One region of the Ruegeria sp. THAF33 genome, then DNA from elsewhere that is predicted to be linked to it. Evidence: riboswitches for the same ligand, from Rfam matches in the RefSeq annotation. Region 1 holds a riboswitch; the other holds the start of a gene.
What was found. Region 1 has a riboswitch for cobalamin ahead of FIU92_RS04735 (DUF1636 domain-containing protein). Riboswitches for the same ligand answer to the same signal wherever they lie in the genome.
Positions count from the first base shown of each region.

Region 2: another riboswitch for cobalamin. It lies ahead of FIU92_RS15585 (aromatic ring-hydroxylating dioxygenase subunit alpha); the one in region 1 lies ahead of FIU92_RS04735 (DUF1636 domain-containing protein).

Region 1 is NZ_CP045384.1:928,494-932,386, reverse strand. It holds gene FIU92_RS04740 (SLC13 family permease) at 1-705, shown strand, start outside; gene FIU92_RS22720 (hypothetical protein) at 702-881, opposite strand; cobalamin riboswitch at 933-1,140, shown strand; gene FIU92_RS04735 (DUF1636 domain-containing protein) at 1,232-1,603, shown strand; gene cobW (cobalamin biosynthesis protein CobW) at 1,605-2,660, shown strand; gene cobN (cobaltochelatase subunit CobN) at 2,666-3,893, shown strand, end outside.
Region 2 is NZ_CP045384.1:3,105,779-3,109,671, forward strand. It holds gene FIU92_RS15570 (DUF3833 family protein) at 1-509, shown strand, start outside; gene FIU92_RS15575 (hypothetical protein) at 539-712, opposite strand; gene FIU92_RS15580 (hypothetical protein) at 772-1,023, opposite strand; gene FIU92_RS22845 (hypothetical protein) at 1,026-1,235, opposite strand; cobalamin riboswitch at 1,290-1,494, shown strand; gene FIU92_RS15585 (aromatic ring-hydroxylating dioxygenase subunit alpha) at 1,576-2,829, shown strand; gene FIU92_RS15590 (hybrid-cluster NAD(P)-dependent oxidoreductase) at 2,835-3,893, shown strand, end outside.

The DNA.
Region 1 (3,893 bases):
CTCGAAAAGTTTCAGGCGGGCGACATGCTTGTGGCACATACCAGATGGGACAACCTGATGCGGATCAAACGAGATCCGGATTTCGTCGTCGTGACGACGGACTTTCCTCAGGACGAGCTGCGGCCGCAAAAAGTCGGCTGGGCCCTGGCATTCTTCGCCATTTCGCTGTCGTTGATCCTGTTCACGGATGTCCGGCTTTCACTCTGTCTTCTTACCGGCGCGGTGGGCATGATGCTGACCCGTGTGCTCAGCGTGGACGAGGCATACCGCGCGGTCGGATGGAACACCGTATTCCTGCTCGCCTGCCTCATACCTTTGGGACAAGCCGTGCAGAACACAGGCACGGCCGCGTGGATCGCGCAGCAGATCATGATAATTCTGGACGGCTGGCCGCTCTGGTCGCTGCAAACCGGCATCGCCGTTCTGGCGACGGCCTTTTCTTTGGTCATGTCCAACGTGGGGGCCACGGTTCTGCTGGTGCCTCTGGCGGTATCAATTGCGGTGGCGGCGGGTGGAAACCCAGCCGTCTTTGCCCTGACGGTCGCCATATCGACCTCGAACAGCTTCATCATCCCAACCCATCAGGTAAACGCGTTGATCATGGGTCCGGCCGGATACAAGGTGATGGATTTCGTCCGCTCCGGCGGAATAATGACGGCGCTGTTTCTGGTCGTCTCGCTGCTCATGATAAACGTCATCTATTAGCGCAAGAGGATCCGGGGTGTTCGGTGGTCTTTACCCATCATCTGGACAGGTTCAGTCGAGGCACCGGTTGGCCATAGTCTACGCCCCTTGCTGAGATACCGTTCGTCGTCCGGCCCATCTCGGGCTGGGTCCCGGCACACCATGCCGCCCATCGACGCCCACAGGTCGCTTTCCATGCCTCTGCATAATTGTTGCGCGCGACTCGCTTGACAAGCAGGCCAGCGGTGCCGCATGTCCCTTTCGTTGGTGTCGGTGACAGCCGATGAAAAGGGAATGCGTCAACGGTCTTGCCGCCAAACGCAGCCGCCCCCGCGACCGTGAACGGAGAGGATGCCCAATGCCACTGGCTCGAAAGCCGGGAAGGCGGGACATCCGACAGAGGCCCGCCTCTGGCATCCGCAAGCCGGGAGACCTGCCAACAACCGAAGTTGAAACCGGGCGGGGTGTTCCGGTGTCGGGTCCATGACCAATCGTGGCCCGCATGAAACCCCGTCCCCCGCGAAGAGGATTTGGGGGGATGAGAGACATGACCGAGACCGCACCAGTCGAGTTGCTGGTCTGTACCACCTGCCGTCGCGGCCTGCCTGTCGAAGATGACGCGCAACGCCCGGGCGCTTTGTTGCACAAGGCCCTGGAACAGGCAGACCTGCCCGACGGTGTCACCCTGAAAGCCGTTGAATGCCTGTCAAACTGCGATCAAGGCTGTTCGATCGTGTTGCGCGGGCCGGGCCGCTGGACCTTCGTGTATGAAAACCTGAACGAAACAGATCATGTCGACGTCATCGTCGACGGCGCGACCAAGTATCTGGCCACTGAAGATGGTTTGGTGAAATGGCGCGAACGCCCCGAACATTTTCGCAAGAACTGTGCCTCGCGCATTCCCCCGATTGGAGCCTGACATGTCGAACCTCGAAAAACTCCCCGTCACAGTGATCACCGGCTTTCTGGGCTCGGGCAAGACCACTTTGGTGCGTCACCTGATGCAGAACCCGCAGGGCAAGCGCCTTGCCGTCGTGGTCAACGAGTTCGGCGATGTAGGCGTCGATGGCGACATCCTGAAATCCTGCGCCATTCCTGATTGCCCGGCGGAAAACATCATGGAACTGGCCAATGGCTGCATCTGCTGCACCGTGGCAGATGATTTCATTCCCACCATCGAGGCCCTGATGGCGTTGGAGCCGCGCCCGGATCATATCCTGATCGAAACCAGCGGTCTGGCCCTGCCGAAACCGCTGCTCAAGGCATTCGACTGGCCTGACATCCGCTCGAAGATCACCGTTGACGGCGTGATCGCCTTGGCCGATGCCGAGGCTGTGGCCGCAGGCCGTTTCGCGCCCAATGTCGAAGCGGTGGACGCCCAGCGCATGGCCGATGACTCGATCGACCACGAAACGCCCCTGTCCGAGGTGTTCGAGGATCAGATCTCGTGCGCCGACATCATCCTGCTGACCAAGCCCGACCTCGCCGGCCCCGAAGGCGTGGCCAAAGCGCGCGAGATCATCGCCGCCGAGGCGCCGCGCCCCCTGCCCGTCGTCGAAGTGGCCGAAGGTGCCGTGGACGTGCGCGTTGTGCTGGGTCTGGAAGCCGCCGCCGAGGATGACATGGACGCCCGACCCTCGCATCACGACGGCCATCACGATCACGAGCATGACGATTTCGAAAGCATCATCGTCGAGCTGCCCGAGCAGACCGAACCGGCCCAACTGATCGCCAATATCGAACGCCTCGCCAATGAACTGAACATCCTGCGCGTCAAAGGGTATGCCGCCGTTCAGGGCAAACCCATGCGCCTGCTGGTTCAGGCGGTCGGCGCGCGGGTACGGCACCAGTATGACCGCCCGTGGGAACCCGGTGAAGACCGTCGTTCGCGTCTGGTCGTCATCGCCGAGCATGACGATATCAAAGAGGCGGAAATCCGCGAAATCCTCGTGGGTGTGCGTGAGGCTGCCGAGTAAGACACATGCACGTCGTCTTCCGCGAAAGCCACGGGCTCGAGGAAACCGAGACCCCAACCGATCTGGGCCAGAGCCCGGCGGAACTGGTGGTGCTGTCGTTTTCGGACAGCGATCTGGGGGCTTTCGCGGCGGGCTGGCATCGCGGCGGCGGGCCCGAGGGACGGATGCCCTCGTTGCGGCTGGCCAACCTGGCGGCGCTGAAACACCCGCTGTCGGTCGACACCTATGTCGAACAGACGCTCGAGGGCGCTAAGGGCATTCTGATCCGTCTGATCGGCGGCGTCCCCTACTGGGCTTATGGGTTGCAGCAGGTTCTGGCGCTGGCGCAGGCCAAGGGCATCGCGCTGGCGGTGCTGCCCGCTGACGGGCGCGAGGACACGCGGCTGGATGACTATTCCACCCTGCCGGTCTCGACCCTGCGGCGGCTGGCGCATCTGTGCGATACCGGCGGCGAGGTCGCGGCACAGGCGGCGTTGGCGCAGATGGCTTTGGCGGCGGGGCTTTATGCCGGTCCGGTGATGGGCGCCAAGACCTTGCCCGAATGTGGCGTGTGGTGTCCGGATCGCGGCGTAATCCCGGTGGAAACCGCGTTCGAAAGCAAGGCCAAACGAATCCTCGTCACCTTTTACCGCGCTTACCTGACCTCGGCAGACACCGCCCCGATCGCCTCCCTGATCCGCAGCCTGCGCGCCCGTGGATACGCGGCGGTGGGCCTGTTTGCCCCATCTCTCAAGGCGCCCATGGCCGCCGACTGGTTGCGGGAACAGGTTGTTGCGCTGAACCCATCGGCCATTGTCAACGCCACTTCGTTTTCGGGAAAAGGTGCGTCGGGAACGTCGCCTCTGGACGCGGCAGGCGTGCCGGTGTTTCAGGTCGCTCTCGCCACCTCGCGCCGCAAAGCCTGGGCCGAGGCGGAACGCGGTTTGTCCCCCGCCGATCTTGCCATGCATGTGGTACTGCCCGAGGTGGATGGACGGATCTCGGCGGGAGTTGCGTCTTTCAAGGAACCCGGAAAACGCGATCCGCATCTGGAATACGCGCGCTTTGCACATCGGCCCGAACCGGACCGGATCGAAGCGATCATCGACCGTGTATCAGGCTGGCTTGCACTGAACGACAAACCCAAGGCAGATCAGATTCCTGCGTTGGTCCTGTCCACCTATCCCGGCAAAGACTGGCAGATGGCCCATGCGGTTGGCCTCGACGCGCTGGCCTCGGCCGAGGCGATGCTGT
Region 2 (3,893 bases), 1.3 Mb from region 1:
CCATCGCAAGCCTTGCACTTCTGGCGGCCTGCTCCAGCAAACCGAAGGTACCAAAAACGTTTCTGTCGGACCGACAGTTGAACCTCGAGGAATTTTTCGAAGGCAAAACAGTGGCCTACGGTCAGTTTCAGGATGTTCTGGGAAATATCCCCCGCAGATTCACGGTTGATATCGACGGGACATGGGACGGCGAAACCCTGACCCTGGTCGAAGACTTCGTCTACGACGATGGCGCGACGGAACAACGCATCTGGACATTGACCAAAACCGGAGAGGATACGTGGACCGGTACGGCGCCTGGCGTGCTGGGAACCGCCAGCGGGATTGAGCGCGGGGATACGTTCAACTGGAAATACAAGATCGACCTGCCGATCAAGGACGGGACCATGCGTGTCAAATTCGACGATTGGATGTGGCTGCTGGATGACGACCGTCTGCTGAACCGCGCGTATGTCTCACGCTATGGCGTCCGTCTGGGTGAAGTCATCCTGTTCTTCGAGAAGAAATAGGGCCGCCAGGACCGGTTTCATCACAAAAGTCAGTAGAAAATAAACTCGTCCACCAATGCTGTCGTCGATCCCTTGACCTCACCGGCCGTGTTTGCCCTTGGCCCGTCCGAGGCCGCGCCCTCGGCGCGTTCGCCGCCCTCGACCTTCAAGCGCGCGCGTTCTATCTGCCCCCAGAGGAAAAACAGACCATCCCGTTTTCCCATGAGGCGCGAAGGAACTGTTGTCCGCAAAACACCTGTTTTCGGTTTTGGCATCTGCTCTCTTACTGCCTCCGGTGTTTTCCACCATTTTCGGAAAACGTAATGGTTTTTCCCGAAAAAGACAATTTTTTATGGACAAAATGAGGTTTTCTACCGGCCGTTGACAAGGTGGACTGACAACTCTCGCATGACGGATATTCGCCTTCTTCACCTGCCCCATTGAAAGCCAGCACTATCCCAAACGGATCAACTTCACCGAAAAGGGCTTGCTGCAAACCTCCTTCACTTGGCTTGACACTCTCTTTTCCAGCCATGCTCAGGCGACGTGCAGCGTTTCGTTTCTGATCAGAGCAGCCGGGCCTTCGCCGTCGCGGTTGGGGGATAATTTGGCGGCGCCGATGTCAGACGTGGCCGCATCCATCGCAAGGCCATCGGCCACCGCAAAACGCCATGCTGGCGGGCCTGCCACGCCCCTGTGCCAAGGACTGTGATCCCGGCGCCGTCCACGCTGCCGGAAAATTTCCATGTCTGTTTTGAAACCGGAAATGTCGCAAGCATTTCAGCGCTCAAGCGGGTAAAAAGTAGGCTGCCATCGTGAGGTGCCGCTGCTTGATTCTCAGACAGCGGAGAATTGGGAAGCCGGTGGAATTCCGGCACTGCCCCCGCAACGGTAAGGAAGGTCAGGTTCGACAATCAACCACTGGGACGAGGATCCCGGGAAGGTGTCGCAACCGGGTGCAAGCCCCTTTCAAGTCCGGAAACCAGCCTTGCAGATATGTCAAACCGCGGGTGGCGGTGGGGGCACGGGTTTCGGACGTGGTCCTCGCGCGCCTCCGGACGGTTCCTCCCTGTCATCTGCCCAAGCAATGCCGCGGGGCGCGGCAGGAGAGCCAGAAGTGAACAATGTCCAAAACCTGTTGGCGCGTCGAATCCCGGGCTATGCTCTGGAACGGGCCTTTTACACCGACCCCGAGATCTTTCAGACCGACCTGGAAACCATCCACTATCGCGAATGGCTCTTTGCCATTCCCGCTTGCGAACTGGTGAAAGCCGGCGACTATGTAACATACAACGTGGGTGCCTATCGCGTGATCATCGTGCGCGGCGCCGACAACCAGATCCGGGCGTTTCACAACACCTGCCGCCATCGCGGCTCAATCATATGCAAGGCGGCAAAAGGCAACGCGCCGAAGCTGGTTTGCCCATATCACCAATGGACCTACGAGCTTGACGGCTCTTTGCTGTGGGCCCGCGACATGGGGCCGGAGTTTGATCCCAAGCAGCATGGTTTGAAGACGGTTCATTGCCGCGAGTTTGCCGGGTTGGTTTACATCTGTCTGGCGGATGTCGCCCCGGATTTTGACACGTTCGCCAATATCGCGCGCCCGTATCTTGAGCCGCATGATCTTGCGAATGCCAAGGTCGCCTTCGAAAGCACGATCATCGAGAACGGCAACTGGAAGCTGGTCTGGGAAAACAATCGCGAGTGCTATCACTGCGGCGGCAACCACCCTGCGCTGTGCCGGACCTTCCCTGATGATCCGGGCGTGACGGGGATCGAAGGCGGTGAAACCCCAGCCTATATGCAAGCCCATTTCGACAGGTGCCAGGCAACGGGTATGCCATCGCAGTTCTACCTGCACGAGGACGGCCAATATCGACTGGCGCGGATGCCGCTGAAAGAAGGGGCCGAGAGTTATACGATGGACGGGAAATCCGCCGTGCGCCGTTGGTTGGGCCGGTCGCCCTTTGCGGATGCGGGATCGCTTTTGAAATTCCACTATCCGACCACGTGGAACCACTTTCTTGCCGATCACTCGATTGTTTTCCGCGTCACGCCGATCAGCCCGACAGAGACCGAGGTCACGACCAAATGGCTGGTCAACAAGGATGCCGTTGAAGGCGTTGACTATGACGTGAAACGTCTGACCGAAGTCTGGGTCGCCACGAATGACGAAGATCGACAGGTGGTCGAGGACAACCAGCAGGGCATCAACAGCCCGGCCTATGTGCCCGGCCCATATTCAGCCATTCAGGAATCCGGCGTGCTGCAATTCGTGGATTGGTATTGCAACACAGTGTCGGCCCGCCTGGCCCCTGACTCAATGGCGGCGGAGTAAGTCTGATGAAAGACCTGAACACGCTTTCATCAGCCGTCTGGCAGGATGGAGAGATGCTGGAATGTGTCTCGGTCGTGCCCGAGATGCCGAACACTGCCAGCTTTTCGTTCCGGGCCCCCTCGGGGGCGCAGTTCGCCTATTACCCTGGTCAGTTCCTGACGCTCGAGATTCCGGCGCCCGGCCAGCCCGGGGGAGTCGTGCATCGCACCTACACGATCTCATCGTCGCCGTCGCGGCCGCGGTCGATCACCATCACCGCCAAAGCGCAACCCGACAGTATCGGCACGCGCTGGATGCTTGACAATCTTCAACCCGGCATGCGGATCAAGGCCATTGGGCCTGCGGGCCTGTTCACCAACGCGTTGAGCGATGCGCGCAAGTTCCTGTTTATCTCGGCTGGCTCGGGCATCACGCCGATGATGTCGATGACCACCTGCATGTGGGACGAAGGCCGCGATCTGGACGTTGTCTTCATCAACTGCGCCAAAAGGCCATCCGAGATCATCTTCCGCCAGCGCTTGGAACAGATGGCCAGCCGCACGGATGGTTTGGACCTGAAATTCGTGGTGGAAGAGCCGGACCGCTACCGCCCATGGACCGGATATCAGGGTCAGTTCAACCAATTGATGCTGGGCCTGATGGCGCCGGATTACCTTGAGCGCGAAGTCTATTGCTGCGGTCCTGAGCCCTTCATGCAAGCAGTACGCGACGCGCTGGCCGGTCTTGGTTTTGATATGAACAACTACCATCAGGAAAGCTTCGGCGCGCCGGTGGAAACCGAGGCGGATCAGCCCGAGTTGGATGACGTTGTTCTGGACGACGACAGCAGCGCCGAGATCCTGTTCGCGACCTCGGGCGTGACGGCCAAGGTTGCCGAGACCGACACGGTGCTTGCCGCCGCCCGCTCGGTTGGCCTGAACATACCGTCAGGCTGTACATTCGGCGTGTGCGGGACCTGCAAGGTCAAGAAAACTGCCGGAGAGGTCCATATGGTCCACAACGGAGGGATCTCGGAAGACGACATCGACGCGGGGTACATTCTGGCCTGCTGCTCGAACCCGATC